Regions from separate parts of the Variovorax sp. PMC12 genome, predicted to be linked through region 1. Evidence: riboswitches for the same ligand, from Rfam matches in the RefSeq annotation. Region 1 holds a riboswitch; the other holds the start of a gene.

Region 1 (7,548 bases):
GCCAGCCCCGACGTCAAGGGCACCTTCGACGCCTTCGTGATCCCGCGCAAGCTGCCCGCGCCCGCCGGCACGGTCGATGCGAAGCCGGTCTACGACAACGCGATGCGCGTTGCACGCCCCGCGCTGCAGAAGCTCTACCGCGACACCTTCGCCAGCAACAGGCTCGACGCGCTGGTGTTCCCGACCGTGCCGCGCGTGGCGCTGGCCGCGGCGCCCGAGGCCAGCAGCCCGGAGAACTTCGGCGCGCTGATCCAGAACACCGACCCGGGCAGCAACGCCGGCATTCCGGGCGTGCAGTTGCCGTCGGGCCTCGGCGCGACGACGGGCCTGCCCGTGGGGCTGGAACTCGACGGGCCGGCCGGCAGCGACCGCAAGCTGCTGGCCGTGGGGCTCGCCGTGGAACAGGTGCTCGGCCGGCTGCCCGCGCCCAAATAAGCAAGCAAGCCGGGGTGCGTGGTCAGCGCCCGGCCGGCGGCACGCTCCAGCCGGCCAGCGCCGCGCGGCGCTCGATGCCCAGCTTGTCGAAGATGCGCCGCAGGTAGGTGCGCACGGTGGGCACGCCCACCTCCATGCGCCGCGCGATCTCCTTGTCGGTGAGGCCTTCGCGCACGCAGCGCGCCACCTGCTGCTCGCGTGCGCTCAGCAGGGACCATGCAGCGTCTTGCGCTTGCCGTGGCGGGGGCAAGGCGATGGCCGCAGCCGCGCGCTGGGCCCGCTGCAGCGCCCCGGCGAACGCCGGCTCGATCAGGTCCAGCAGCGCTTTCTCGTGGTCGCCGAAATCGCCGCGTCCCTTGCGCCGCCAGATGCGCAGGTCGCCCAGCGCGCGCTCGCCCTCGAAGGCATGCAGGTTCATGCCCCAGTGCAGGCCGTCGCGCGAGAGAAAGTCGTTGAAGAACGGGGTGCGCATCAGGGCGCGCTGCGGCATCACCTCGGTCACGCGCGTGGCGCGGCGGCGCGATTGCAGCACGAAGGTGATCGGATCGTTGTGCTGGTGCCATTGCGCGTAGCTGTCGAGGTTGGCGGGCTCCATGTTGATCGCCACGCGCGCGCCGAAGCTGCGGCTGCCCGCATCCCACACGAACGAGGCGAACTGGTCCGCGCGCAGCAGGTCGAGCAGCGCCCGGCCCAGGCTTTCGCGAATATCGCGCTCGTTGCCGGCGGCGTCCTGCGCCAGCAGCGTGAAAACGCCGCGCAACGCCTGCTGTTCAGTGCCTGTGAGGTACATCGCGGTTCTTCCGGTGGAATCGCTGTGAAGCTAGCGTTTAGCAAGCGCCGCGCCAAGGGTGAATGCCCTCGGCGCGGCACCCCGGGGCTTGCCCTCTCGGCACCCGGCCCGCGAGGTGTTCCAATAGCGGTCTTCATGAGTGCCATCGATCCCACCACCGGACCTTGTCCCTGCGGCCGTACCGACCGCCGCGACAAGCCCATCGGCTACGCCCTGTGCTGTGGCCGCTATCTCGACGATTTCGAGAACACGCCGGCGCCGGACGCCGAATCGCTGATGCGTTCTCGCTACTCGGCCTTCGTGCTGGAGCGCGGCGAGTACCTGCTCGCCACCTGGGACGCGGCCAGGCGGCCGGCCTCCATCGAGTTCGAGCCGGGGGTCAAATGGCTGGGGCTGGACATCCGTTCGCGCTCCGTGCTCGACGCCGACCACGCCGAGGTCGAGTTCGTCGCCCGCCAGCGCAGCGCGGCCACCGGCGCCGCGACCCGGCTGCACGAGCGCAGCCGTTTCGTGCGCGAGGGCGCGCGCTGGTTCTATCTCGACGGCGACCTGCAGCAGCCCCTGGCTTGACGCGCCGCCCGGCGGCTCGCACAATCGGCCCCGCTCCGGGGTGCACGCATGTGGCGTGCTGAGATGGCAAAGCTGCCGACCCGCGAACTTGATCCGGGTCATACCGGCGTAAGAAGAGCTGCACTCCCTGACTCCGGTCCGTCACTCCCCCTTCCGTGACGGGCTTCCCGAAGTCCACCGAGCGATTGCGGAGCACCCTTTTCCTCAACAAGGAGTGCCTCCGATGAATGCCCCCGACAAGTTCACCTCGCTGCTTTCGCTCACGCGCGAGCCGTTTCCCGCTTCGCACAAGTGCGTGATTCCGGGCAGCCGTCCCGACCTGCAGGTGCCGGTGCGCGACGTGCTGCTGACCAACGGCGAGACCGTCTCGCTCTACGACACCTCCGGCCCCTACACCGACCCCAAGGTCGAGATCGACGTGCGCCGCGGCCTGCCCGACGTGCGCGGCGCCTGGGTCATCGAGCGCAATGACACTGAAAGTTACGAGGGCCGCTCGCACCACGCGCTGGACGACGGCGCCAAGAACGAAGACCGCGACGCCCAGCGTCTGGCCGAGCTGCGCGCCGGTGCCTCGGCGCTGCAGCGCCAGCCGCGCCGCGCAAAGTCGGGCGCCAACGTCACGCAGATGCACTACGCGCGCCGCGGCATCGTCACGCCCGAGATGGAGTACGTGGCCCTGCGCGAGAACGGCAAGCGCGAGTGGATGGCCCAGTACCTCGCCAACGAGGAGCGTGCGAAGCGCGTGGCGGGCAACCCCATGGGCGCGAGCATTCCGCGCATCATCACGCCCGAATTCGTGCGCGACGAGGTGGCGCGCGGCCGCGCCATCATTCCGGCCAACATCAACCACCCCGAAGTCGAGCCGATGGCCATCGGTCGCAACTTCAAGGTGAAGATCAACGCCAACATCGGCAACTCGGCCGTCACCTCGAGCATCGAGGAAGAGGTCGAGAAGCTGGTGTGGGCCATCCGCTGGGGCGCCGACAACGTGATGGACCTGTCGACCGGCAAGAACATCCACACCACGCGCGACTGGATCGTGCGCAACTCGCCGGTGCCCATCGGCACCGTGCCCATTTACCAGGCGCTGGAGAAGGTGGGCGGCGTGGCCGAAGACCTCACCTGGGAGATCTATCGCGACACGCTGATCGAGCAGGCGGAGCAGGGCGTCGACTACTTCACCATCCACGCCGGGCTGCGCCTGCCGTTCATCCACCTCACGGCCGACCGCATGACGGGCATCGTGTCGCGCGGCGGCTCGATCATGGCCAAGTGGTGCATCGCGCATCACAAGGAGAGCTTCCTCTACACGCACTTCGAGGACATCTGCGACATCATGAAGGCCTACGACGTGAGCTTCTCGCTCGGCGACGGCCTGCGCCCCGGCTCGGGCGCCGACGCCAACGACGAGGCGCAGTTCGCCGAGCTGCGCACGCTGGGCGAGCTCACGCAGATTGCCTGGAAGCACGACGTGCAGACCATGATCGAAGGCCCGGGCCACGTGCCGATGCACATGATCCAGTCGAACATGGACGAGCAGCTCAAGCATTGCCACGAGGCGCCGTTCTACACGCTGGGGCCGCTGACCATCGACATCGCGCCGGGCTACGACCACATTGCCAGCGCCATCGGCGCGGCCATGATCGGCTGGGCCGGCACCGCGATGCTCTGCTACGTGACGCCGAAGGAGCACCTGGGCCTGCCCGACCGCGACGATGTGAAGCAGGGGATCATTGCGTACAAGATCGCCGCGCATGCGGCCGATGTGGCCAAGGGCCACCCGGGCGCGCGCTCGCGCGACGATGCGCTGAGCAAGGCACGCTTCGAGTTCCGCTGGCAGGACCAGTTCAACCTGGGCCTGGACCCCGACACCGCGCGCGAATTCCACGACGAGACCCTGCCCAAGGACTCGAGCAAGGTGGCGCACTTCTGCTCCATGTGCGGCCCCAAGTTCTGCTCGATGAAGATCACGCAGGAAGTGCGCGAGTACGCCGCGAAGAAGGGCGTGGCCGAAGCCGAAGCCATGACCGAGGGCATGGAAGAGAAGTCGAAGGAGTTCATGGCGGGCGGCGGCGAGATCTACATCCCGATCAAGGCCGTGTCCTGAGCTTGCAGCGGGGTCGTTGCTACCATGGAGGCATGACCCCTTTTCCCTTTTCCGCGGTCCTGTTCGACTGCGACGGCGTTCTCGTCGATTCCGAACCCATCACCAACCGCGTGCTCGCCGAGATGCTCGGCGAGCTCGGCTGGCACCTCAGCACCGAGGAATCGATGAACACCTTCACCGGCAAGGCGGTGAAGGACGAGGCCGCGCTCATCGAGTCGAAGACCGGCGTGAAGATCACCGACGAGTGGCTGCGCAGCTTCCGAGCGCGGCGCAACGAAGCACTGGAGCGCGACCTCGTCGCGATTCCGAACGCGCCGGCCGCCATCCGCGCGATCCATGCGCGGCTCAAGGGCCGCATCGCCTGCGCCTCGGGCGCGGACCGCCACAAGGTCGAGCTGCAGCTGGCCAAGGTCGGCCTGCTGGACTGCTTCCAGGGCCGCATCTTCAGCGGCCATGAAATGCCGCGCTCCAAGCCGCATCCCGACGTGTACCTGGCGGCAGCCGAGGCGCTGGGCGTCGATCCGCGCCGCTGCGCGATCGTCGAGGACACCGTCACCGGCGCGATGGCCGGCGTGGCCGCGGGCGCGACCGTGTTTGGCTACAGCACCGGCGAATCGGGCCACAGCGGGCCGGGGCCGCTGCTGAGCGTGGGCGTGGTGCGCGTGTTCAGCGACATGGCCGAATTGCCCGCGCTGCTTTCAGGCTACGACCTGCAGGCGGCCTGAGTTTCTGGTGCAATGAAGGGCATCGACAGCCCTTCAGCACAGGAACATCGCCACATGACTTCCGAATACAAGACCGAGCAACCCGACCGCGCCGAGATCGATGCGCTCACCGGCCCCGCCGTGGTCGAGTTCGGCACCAACTGGTGCGGCATCTGCAAGGCCGCGCAGCCGAACATCGCGGAGGCCTTCGCCAAGTATCCGAACGTGCGCCGCATCAAGGTCGAAGACGGCAGCGGCCGGCCGCTGGGCCGTTCGTTCAACGTGCGGCTGTGGCCCACGCTGGTGTTCATGCGCGACGGCAAGGAAGTCGCGAAGCTGGTGCGGCCGGAAGACAGCCAATCCATTGCCGACGCGCTGGCGTCCATCACGCAGTCGACCTGACGACTCGGTGGGTTATGTCGATTCGGGGCGACGCTCACGCCGACGGGGTACCTTGCTCCGCGAATGTCCCCGGGGCTGCGCCCCTCCTCCTTTATTTCGCTGCGCAAGGCACCCCATCGTCGTGAGCGTTGGACAGAGCGCCGGTTGATCGGCCGAGCGCCAGCGGCGCGCCCCGTGCTCAGGGCGTCGGGTGCTCCCCGCAGCGAAATAAAGGAGGAGGCCGCAGGCCGGGGGACATTCGCGGAGGGGAGTACCCGATGCCCTGAGCACACACCCCGAAGCAACAACGGCGCCCAAACGCGCCCCCGCTACAACCCCAACTGCCGAAAGTCCCTCGGCGCATGCCCCGTCCACTGCAGGAACGCGCGTGAAAAGCTCTTCTCGTTGCGGAACCCCACCGCCAGCGCCACCTGCTTGATCGGCCGGGTGGTGCGCCGCAGCAGCTCCACGGACAGCTCATGGCGCACCTCGTTCTTCAGCGTCTGCAGCGACGTGCCTTCCTCGTGCAGCTGCCGGTGCAGCGTGCGGCCCGACACGTTCAGCAGCCCCGCCAGCGCCTCGGCCGTGGTCGCTTCGCTGGCGCGCGATCGCAGCAACTCGCGCACGCGCTGCCCCAGCAGACGGTCGCGCCGGTACTGCAGGATGGTCAGCGGCAGTGCGCGCTTGAGCATGGCGCGCAAAGCGCGCTCGTCGCGCTGCAGCGGCAGGGCGAGGTAGCGCTCATCGAAGCTGATGCTCGCCTGCGGCGCGTCGAAGCGCACCTCCGGCGTGAACATCGGCGCATAGGCGTCGCTGTGCGGTGGAGCGGCAAACGGAAAGCCCGCGCTGCGCAGCGAGATGCGCGAATCGATCGCCCAGCACATGTAGCCGTGCATGAAGCGCAGGCTCGTCACCAGGCAGAACTCGCGGAAGGCCTCGTCCAGCGGGCGGTTCTCGGTGATGCGCAGGGTGGCCACGCCGCCCGCCACATCCAGCGCCAGGCCGATGTCCTCGGTCAGCAGGCGGTGGTGGCGGCACCAGCGCTTGATGGCCACGCCCAGGTCGGGCGAGCTGAGCGAGGCACGGCACAGCATGCCGTAGCTGCCCCAGGGCAGGCGCCGCGAGAACCAGCCCAGGGCCTCGTCGTCCAGCTCCTGCATGGCGTGTTCCGACAGCGCCTCGAACTGCGCGGCCGTCACCCGCGCGCCCGGCCGGGCCAGCTCGCGCGGCGTGATCTGTGCCGCCTTCAAGGCCTCGGCCGGGTCCATGCCGTAGCGCTCGTAGCCCTGCACGATGGCTCTCACGAAGGCCATCGGCGTGACGGCGCGGGCGGGTCTGAGGAAGGACGGGGACGACATGGCTTTGCGGATCGGTCGTGGCGCAATTTGCAACCATTGTGGCGCCAATTGAGGCGTGCCCAGGCGTAAGCTGCGATCTTTCAAGCGCCATCCAGCGCGGGTAGCACTGCGCGCCGACCCCTTCAGAGGAGACAAGACACATGCACGATCCCGGCCTGAACTTCGACCTGGGCGAGACCATCGACTCGCTGCGCAGCGCGATCCAGGACTTCGCCGCCAACGAGATCGCCCCGCGCGCCGCCGACATCGACCGCGACAACCTGTTCCCGCACGACCTCTGGAAGAAGCTCGGCGACCTCGGCCTGCACGGCATGACGGTGAAGGAAGAGTTCGGCGGCACCGAGCTGGGCTACCTGGCGCATATCGTGGCCATGGAAGAAGTCTCGCGCGCCTCGGCCTCGGTGGGCCTGTCTTACGGCGCGCACTCCAACCTGTGCGTGAACCAGATCCACCGCAACGGCAGCGATGCGCAGAAGAAGAAATACCTGCCCAAGCTGGTGAGCGGCGAACACGTGGGCGCGCTGGCCATGAGCGAGCCCAATGCCGGCTCCGACGTGGTGAGCATGAAGCTCAAGGCCGAGAAGAAGAACGGCTACTACGTGCTCAACGGCGGCAAGATGTGGATCACCAACGGCGGCGACGCCGACACGCTGGTCATCTACGCCAAGACCGAACCCGAGATGGGCGCGCGCGGCATGACGGCCTTCATCGTCGAGAAAGGCTTCAAGGGCTTCTCGGCCGGCAACAAGCTCGACAAGCTCGGCATGCGCGGCTCCAACACCTTCCCGCTGTTCTTCGACAACTGCGAAGTGCCCGAAGAGAACGTGCTGGGCGGCGAAGGCATGGGCGCCAAGGTGCTGATGAGCGGCCTCGACTACGAGCGCGCGGTGCTCTCGGGCGGCCCGCTGGGCATCATGGCCGCCTGCATGGACGCGGTGCTGCCCTTCATCCACGACCGCAAGCAGTTCGGCCAGAGCATCGGCGAGTTCCAGCTGATGCAGGGCAAGCTGGCGGACATGTATTCGACCTGGCAGGCCACCCGCGCCTATGTGTATGCCGTTGGCAAGGCCTGCGACCGCAACGACCATGCGCGCACCTTCCGCAAGGACGCGGCCGGCGCCATCCTGTACTCGGCCGAGAAGGCGACGTGGATGGCCGGCGAGGCGATCCAGGCGCTGGGCGGCGTGGGCTACACGAAGGAGT
Region 2 (7,548 bases), 1.9 Mb from region 1:
AGGCCACGGTCGCGGCCATGCGCCGGCTCGTGGCGCAGGGCAAGCTGGCCTTCAAGGTCGGCCAACCCGGCGCGTTCAATGGCAAACAGCTCCAGATCGTCACGCCAGACGCCACCACGCTCGACCTGCCGCTCGACGCGCTGATCGCCTGCCTGGGCATCTCCCCGCGCCTCGGCCCCATCGCCGACTGGGGGCTGGAGCTGGAGCGCAAGCAGGTGCCGGTCGACACCGAGAAATACGAAACCCGCGAACGCGGCGTGTTCGCGGTCGGCGACATCAACACCTACCCGGGCAAGAAGAAGCTCATCGTCTGCGGCTTCCACGAGGCCACGCTGGCTGCCTGGGGCGCCACGGCCATCGTGTTTCCGGGCAAGGCCGTGCCGCTGCAGTACACGACCACCAGCACGCGGCTGCACGAGCTGCTGGGCGTGCGCAAGGCCTGATCCGCTAGTCCGCGCGGGGCAGCAGCGCCGCGTGCCCGCCGATGAAGCTGCCGATGGCGGCCACGCAGCGGTCGATGTCCGCATCCGTCAGCGGCAGCGACAGCACGACGAAGCCGCGCGGCGAGCTGTAGATGCCCTCGTTCAGCAGGTGGAAGAACAGCAGCTGCCGCAGCCGGCCGTCGACCGCCGCCAGGTCTTCGCTGCTGCGTACATCGCCCTGCACGAAATGCGCGTTCATCAGCGAGCCGATGCCGGTGAACTGCATGGCGACGCCCTCGTTCGCGCACAGCGCGTTGAGCCGCGCGCGCAGTGCCTCGCCCCTCTGGGCCAGCGCACCGGCCGCCTCGGGCGTGAAGAGCTTCGTGAGACCGGCATAGCCGGCCGCCATCGTCATCACGTTGTTGTTGAAGGTTCCCGAATGGGCCAGCGGACCGGTGCGCGGGTCGAACAGTGCCATCACGTCGGCGCGCCCGCCGAACGCACCAAAAGACATGCCGCCGCCGATGTACTTGCCCAGCGTGGTCAGGTCCGAACGGATGCCGAGCTTGTTCGCCAGCCCATGCGGCGCAAGCCGCGAGGTCATGACTTCGTCGAAGATCAGCAGCGCGCCGACCTGCGTGGCCGACTCGCGCAGGGCCTGCAGGAAGTCGGGTTGCCCCGGAATGCAGCCGCTCGCGCCCTGCATCGGCTCGACCAATACCGCGGCGATCTCGGGGCCGTGCCGTTCGATCTGCGCGCGGGCCGTTTGCGCGTCGTTGTAAGGCAGCACGAGAAAGTCGAACGGCACGGTGGTCGGCAAAGGCCTGGCGCCGAAGCCCAGCACCCCGCCGTGGTAGCCGCCCGAGAACACGACGATCTTCCTGCGCCCCGTGAAGTGCAGCGCCGCCGTGAGCGCCATCAGGTTGGCCTCGGTGCCCGAGTTGGTGAAGCGCAGCTGCTCGATCTGCGGAAAGCGCTCGCAGATCAGCCGGGCCAGCCGTCCTTCGAGCAGGTTGTGCCCGGTGAGGTTGATGCCGCCCTGCATCGCCTCGATGACCGCATCGCGGATTTCCGGCGCGGAGTGGCCGTAGACACCGGCCGTGTACTCGGCAATGAAGTCGGCGTAGCGATGGCCGTCGGCGTCCCACAGCGCGGCGCCTTCGCCCCTGGCGATGGTCAGGGGGAACGGCGCGTAGAACAGCACGGAGCGGCTGTTGGCTCCGGGCATGTAGCGCGCCTGCGCCTCGAACTGGCGCTGGCTGGCCGGATTGGCGTCGGTGAAGCGCCGGTACGCATCGGCAAGGGCCTGGTCTATGGCGGCATGGGTCATGGCGGATGTCCTTAATTTGCAGACAGGGATTAATTGGTCACTGAACAATTAATATTGTTTATACGATCAATTGAACTGCAGCACAATGGCGTCGACCATGAAGACGACCTCGCCACCCAAGCCCCGCTCCGCTGGCCGCCCCGCCGGCGGCGGCGAACTGACGAAACAGCGCATCGCCGAAGTCGCGCTGGCGCAGATCGACGAATTCGGCCTCGGCGCGTTCAGCATGCGCGAGGTGGCGGCGCAGCTCGGCGTGTATCCGGCGACGGTGCACTGGCACGTCAGCACGCGCGAAGCCCTGCTGGCCGAGGTGGCGGCCGCCGTCATGGCCGGCGTTGCGCCGCCTGCGGGCAAGCTCGAATGGCAGGCATGGATCGCGGAGCTGTTCCGCCGCTGCCGCGACGCCGTGCAGCAGCACCCAAACGTCGCGCAGCTGCTGGGCGCGCAACTCGTGTCCAACGGCAGCCTGCCGACGGAGCTGGTCGAAGGCGTCCTGGCCGCATTGACCGAGGCGGGCTTCGAGGGCGAACCCCTGCTGGAGGCCTACAACTGCGTGATCGCGGCGATGCTGGGTTTCCTGACGATGGAGTTCTCGCCCCTGCCCGCCGACAACACCCAGGCCTGGGCCGAGGAACTGCGCGAACGCGTGCACACCATCCGCCCGCTCGACCACCCGGTGCTCGCGCGCAACCTGCCATTGCTGGCCAACAAGGCCTTCATCATGCGCTGGGACAACGGCACCGCCGTGCCGCTGGACAGCAGCTTCGAGCGCCACATCCAGATGACCATCGACGGGCTCGAAGCCTTCGCGCGCAGGGTCAGGCCGGGGGCCTAGGCCCCAGCAGCTCGTACAGCACCATGCGCGTCTGCCGGCCGCGCAGCTCGGCCAGCTCCTCGATGCGGCGCGTGGCAAGGCGCCCGCCCAGCCCGTCGAAGGTGTCCTGCGATATCAGCGTGCGCGTGCCCAGTTCCTTGTTGGCGGCCTCGATGCGGCTTGCCGCGTTGATGGTGTCGCCGATGGCGGTGTACGACAGTCGGTTGCTCGAGCCGAGCACGCCGGCGATCACAAGTCCGGTGTGTATGCCGATGCGCGTGCGGAACTCGTGCAGGCCTTCGGCGCGCCACTTGGCGTTGAGCGCGCTCATCCGGTCATGCAGCTCGAGCGCCGCCAGGCAGGCGCGGTACTCCGCATCTTCCAGGTCGGCCGGGGCGCCCCACAGCACCATGATGCCGTCGCCCATGAACTTGTCGACCACGCCGCCGTGCCGCGCGAAGATGCCGGACGCGAGGTTGAAGTACTCGGTCAGCTGCCTCACGAGCACGTCGGCCTGCATCGATTCGGAGATGCTGGTGAAGCCTTCCACGTCGGTGAACATCACCGTGACGCGCCGCGGCGAACCGCCGGGCGTCAGCGCGTGGCCCTTGACCACGAGCTGGCGCAGGATGTCGACCGGCACGAACTTCCTGAACGCCTGGAGGCTGCGTGCCGACTCGTCCAGCGCCTGGTTGAGATGCTGGACCTCCAGCACCCGGCTCGGCTCGAGCGGCAGGTTGTCCAGCTCCAGCCGACCGATGCGGCGCGCGACGCGCGAAAGGTTCTCGATGGGCCCTGTCACCAGCTTGGACAAGCGCAGCGAGAGCAACAGCGCCAGTCCGAGGAAGCTGAGCGTCATGAGCAATGCCCACAGCACCGAGCGCTGCAGGCCCCCGAGCACCGTCTCCTCGGGCTCCCAGCTGACGAGCTGCCAGCGCGTGTGGGGGATGTGCGAGGTCTGCACGAGGTAGCTGCGCCCGTCGTGCGCCATCGAAAAAGCCAGGTCGTCGGCACCGCCGGCCGTGCTCTTGGCGAGCATGTGAGCGTGGATGGCGCCCAGCACGCCGGTGTCGGGCGACTCGAGCTCGCGCACCGGGTCGGGATGGTCGCTGCGGGCGATCACATGATGGTCGGAGCTCAGCAAGGCGCTGTCGCCGCTGCCGAGCGCGCCGAAGATGCGCACCAGCCTCGACAGATGCCCCAGCGACACATTCGCGTCGACCACGAGCCCGCGCCGGTGGCCCTCGTCGTCGACTCGCCCGGAAGGCCGTGCGTGGCCGACGGCGAGTTCCTGCGCGTCGCTCATCAGGAAGGGCTCGGTCCACACCGGGCCTTTCGCCTTCACCGCCTCCCGGTACCAGGTTCGCTTCTCGGGGTCGAAGTCGCTGCGGTACGAGGAGATGGACGTCGTCGAGAAGCGCTGCCTGGCGTCGCCGCCGTCGAGGTCCGGCGAGCTCTTGTATTGCCAGGTCTCGGTGCTGAAGTCGGGGCCGCGCAATACCTGGCGGATGGCCGGAACCGGATAGCGCACGGCCATCAGCACATGGCCGTCGTCGGTGGCCACGTTGATGCTGTCGAGCTCGGGGGTCTGCTCCAGCATGGTCCAGAGCATCTCGGCGGTCTGCTCGCCGTCTTCCCCGGTCGCGTGCACGCTGGGCGAATCGGCGATGGCGCGGATCACGCCCTCGGTCTTGGCGAGGAACGCCAGCACGTTGTCCTCGACACGGTCGTGGTTGGTCTTGTGCGCGGCCGTGCCCACCTTGGACACCAGCTTCTCCGCCGCCCAGTAACCGAAGGCCACCAGCAAGAGCGACTGCACCAGCGCGACGGCGCAGATGATGGAGCCCACGTCGACCCTGAAACGCCGCAGGCGTGCGCCCTTGAAATCCTCATCGGCCATGCAATTCCCTCTCCCTTTTTTTGTTTCCTGTCTGCTTATCGGCACGCGCGCCCTTTTCTTCTGTTTTGTTGTTGCGGGCGCGGCGATTCTCGCGCGGGGGCACGCCCGGCCCGAGGGTTTCCCCTTGCCCGCAAAGGCACGCCTGCCATTGCGGCTTCCCCGCAGCGGATAAACTCCGGGCCGCGCCGTGGGTTGCCCGCGGCGCAATTGCTAGGGGTGCTGCACGGCTTGCCGTTCGGCTGAGAAAGTCCCTTTGAACCTGATTGAGGTAATCCTCGCGCAGGGAAGCTGGTCCGGTTGGCCGCTCACGTTGTCTCGCGTGACGACCGTGTCGCTCGGGCCCCGCCCACCTGCCAAACCTTTTGCACTGGAGCAAACGGATGGCACAAGACGACAACAACGACGATCGCAGCAGCAACGCCGGATCCGCCTCATCCAACGAGGCGCTGACGCCGTTGCCCGCGTCCAGGCGCGTGTTCGGCTGGCACGACCACGCCGCGCTGTGGTTCAGCCTGGGCGTCGGCCTGCTGGTGATGCAGATCGGCGCGTACCTGGTGCCCGCGGTGGGCACGCGGGACGCGGCCATCGCCATCGTGCTGGGCTCCTGCCTTGGCGCGGGCCTGCTGGCCTGGACCGCGCGGCTCGGTTGCGAGAGCGGCCTCGCCAGCGCCGGCCTCATGCACGCCACTTACGGCAGCGCCTTCGCGCGGCTGCCGGTGCTGCTGAACATCGTGCAGCTGGTGGGCTGGACCACCTTCGAGCTGGTCGTCATGCGCGAGGGCACGCAGGCCATCGGCCAGGCGGCCTTCGGCCCTTCCATCGGCTCGGCATGGGGCGGCGTGCTGACCACGCTGCTCTGGGGCGCGGTGCTGCTGGCCCTGCTCGCGGGCTCGATGGTCAAGCTGGTGCGGCGCTTCGTCAGCCGCTTCGGGCTGCCGCTGGTGGTGCTGTCGCTGCTGTGGCTCAGCTGGCAGTTCGCGACGCGGCTGCATGCCAAGGGACTCGACGCGTTCTGGGCGCGGCCGGGCGACGGCAGCATGGGCATGTTCGGCGCGCTGGACCTGGTGATCGCGATGCCGGTGTCATGGCTGCCGCTGGTGGCCGACTACGCACGGCACGGCAAGCGCGGTACCGGGGGCCTGGGGAGCGCCTTCAGCGGCACCTGGCTCGGCTATGCGCTGGCCAACATCTGGTGCTATGCGCTGGGCGTGATGGTGGTGAGCGTGGCCGAGCCGGGCACCGAGCTGGTGACGGCGCTGCTGCTTGCGCAAGGCGGCCTGCTGGCGCTGGGCCTGATCCTGATCGACGAGCTCGACAACGCCTACGGCGACGTGTATTCGGGTTCGGTGTCCACGCACAGCCTGCTGCCGCGCTGGAGCGTGAAGCGCTGGGGCCTGCTGCTGGCCGCGCTGTGCATCGCTTTTGCACTGGTGCTGCCGATGCACACGCTGGAGCCCTTCCTGCTGTTGTTGAGTTCGGTGTTCGTGCCGCTCTACGGCGTGATCATCGGGCGGCTTGGCAGCGGACAGTCCGTGTCGGTGGGCGGTGCGCGGAAGATCGATTTCGGCGCCGCGCTGATCTGGATCGCGGGCATTGCCGCGTACCACGCGCTGGCCAGATGGGCACCGCAGTTCGGCTCGGCATTGCCGACGCTGGCCGCGACCTTCGCGCTCGCGTGGCTCAGCCGGCCGTCAGCGCGAAGCGGTGCGTCGGCACTGGCGCAAAGCCGTGGTTGAGAGGACCATGACCCGCGCCGATCTTCACATCCGCCCCCGCGGCCATCGCGCCGAGGATGTACGCACGCGCCCGCTCGACCGCCTCCGGCAGCGCCGCGCCCAATGCCAGGTGCGCGGCGATGGCGGACGACAACGTGCAGCCGGTGCCGTGCAGATTGGGGCTGTCGATGCGCTTCGAAGCCAGCCGCCTGCGCTCGCCCCCGGACTGCAGCAGCACGTCGACCACGTCGTTGCCCGGCAGATGGCCGCCCTTGAGCAGCACGCCCTTGGCGCCGAGCGCCAGCAGTTCGTCGGCCGCGCCGTCGAGCGCATCGATACCGTCGATGGGATGGCCGATGAGCAGCGCGGCTTCGTCGAGATTGGGCGTCACCACCAGCGCGCGCGGGAACAGTTCGCGCACCAGCACCTGCACCGTCTCGGACGCGATCAGCCGGTCGCCGCTGGTGGCGACCATCACGGGGTCGAGCACCACGTTCTTCAGCTGGTAGCGGTCGATGGCCCAGGCCACCACTTCGACGATCTCGGGCGCGTGCAGCATGCCGAGCTTGACGGCATCGACGCCGATGTCTTCCACCACGGCCTGGATCTGCGCCTTGAGAAACTCGGGCGGCACGCCGTGGATGCCCGACACGCCGAGCGTGTTCTGCGCGGTGAGCGCGGTGATGGCCGTCATGCCATAGCAGCCGAGCGCCGCGAAGGTCTTGAGATCGGCCTGGATGCCGGCGCCGCCGCCGCTGTCGGAGCCGGCAATGGAGAGCACGCGTGCATAGCGCTGGGTGGGTGCTTGGGTCATGCCGAAAATTATCGGCGGTATCCATGGCCGGAAGGAGCGAGACCATGAGCCTTCCTTTTCAATCCGCCGCCGTCCTCGGCGCGGGCCTCATGGGCCGGCTGATGGCGGTCACGCTCGCGCAGGCGGGCTGCAAGGTCGACCTGTTCGAAGCGGGCAGCCCCGATGCGGAAGGCGCTGCCGCACGCGTGGCAGCCGCAATGCTCGCGCCGCTGGCCGAATCGGCGGTGGCGCCGGTGTCGGTCGTGCGCATGGGGCAGCACGCGCTCTCGCGCTGGCCCGAGCTGCTGGCAAAGCTGGCGCAGCCCGTGTTCTTCCAGCGCGAAGGCACGCTGGTGCTGTGGCACCGGCAGGACGCCGCCGAAGCCGCACGCCTGGCGCGCGTGCTTGCCAACACCGGCACGCAGGTGCCAGAGCTCGCGCCGATGCAAACGCTCGACGGCAAGGCGATCGCCGCCCTTGAGCCCTCGCTCGGGCAGCGCTTCATGCAGGGCCTGTTCCTGCCGGGCGAAGGTCAGCTCGACAACCGCGCGCTGCTCGCGTCCCTGCTTGCCAC

Evidence for each region. Region 1 has a riboswitch for thiamine pyrophosphate ahead of thiC (phosphomethylpyrimidine synthase ThiC). Riboswitches for the same ligand answer to the same signal wherever they lie in the genome.
Region 2: linked by a shared signal. The riboswitch ahead of C4F17_RS03935 (purine-cytosine permease family protein) and the one ahead of thiC (phosphomethylpyrimidine synthase ThiC) in region 1 are both predicted to bind thiamine pyrophosphate.

What each region holds. Positions count from the first base shown of each region.
Region 1 is NZ_CP027773.1:4,815,056-4,822,603, forward strand. Features, by position in the region: gene iaaH (indoleacetamide hydrolase) at 1-435, shown strand, start outside; gene C4F17_RS22425 (helix-turn-helix transcriptional regulator) at 458-1,225, opposite strand; gene C4F17_RS22430 (YchJ family protein) at 1,361-1,795, shown strand; TPP riboswitch at 1,822-1,927, shown strand; gene thiC (phosphomethylpyrimidine synthase ThiC) at 2,019-3,902, shown strand; gene C4F17_RS22440 (HAD family hydrolase) at 3,935-4,627, shown strand; gene C4F17_RS22445 (thioredoxin family protein) at 4,682-5,008, shown strand; gene C4F17_RS22450 (AraC family transcriptional regulator) at 5,317-6,345, opposite strand; gene C4F17_RS22455 (isovaleryl-CoA dehydrogenase) at 6,486-7,548, shown strand, end outside.
Region 2 is NZ_CP027773.1:851,780-859,327, reverse strand. Features, by position in the region: gene C4F17_RS03955 (NAD(P)/FAD-dependent oxidoreductase) at 1-443, shown strand, start outside; gene C4F17_RS03950 (aspartate aminotransferase family protein) at 448-1,752, opposite strand; gene C4F17_RS03945 (TetR/AcrR family transcriptional regulator) at 1,850-2,587, shown strand; gene C4F17_RS03940 (adenylate/guanylate cyclase domain-containing protein) at 2,571-4,466, opposite strand; TPP riboswitch at 4,669-4,769, shown strand; gene C4F17_RS03935 (purine-cytosine permease family protein) at 4,847-6,202, shown strand; gene thiD (bifunctional hydroxymethylpyrimidine kinase/phosphomethylpyrimidine kinase) at 6,147-6,995, opposite strand; gene C4F17_RS03925 (FAD-dependent oxidoreductase) at 7,040-7,548, shown strand, end outside.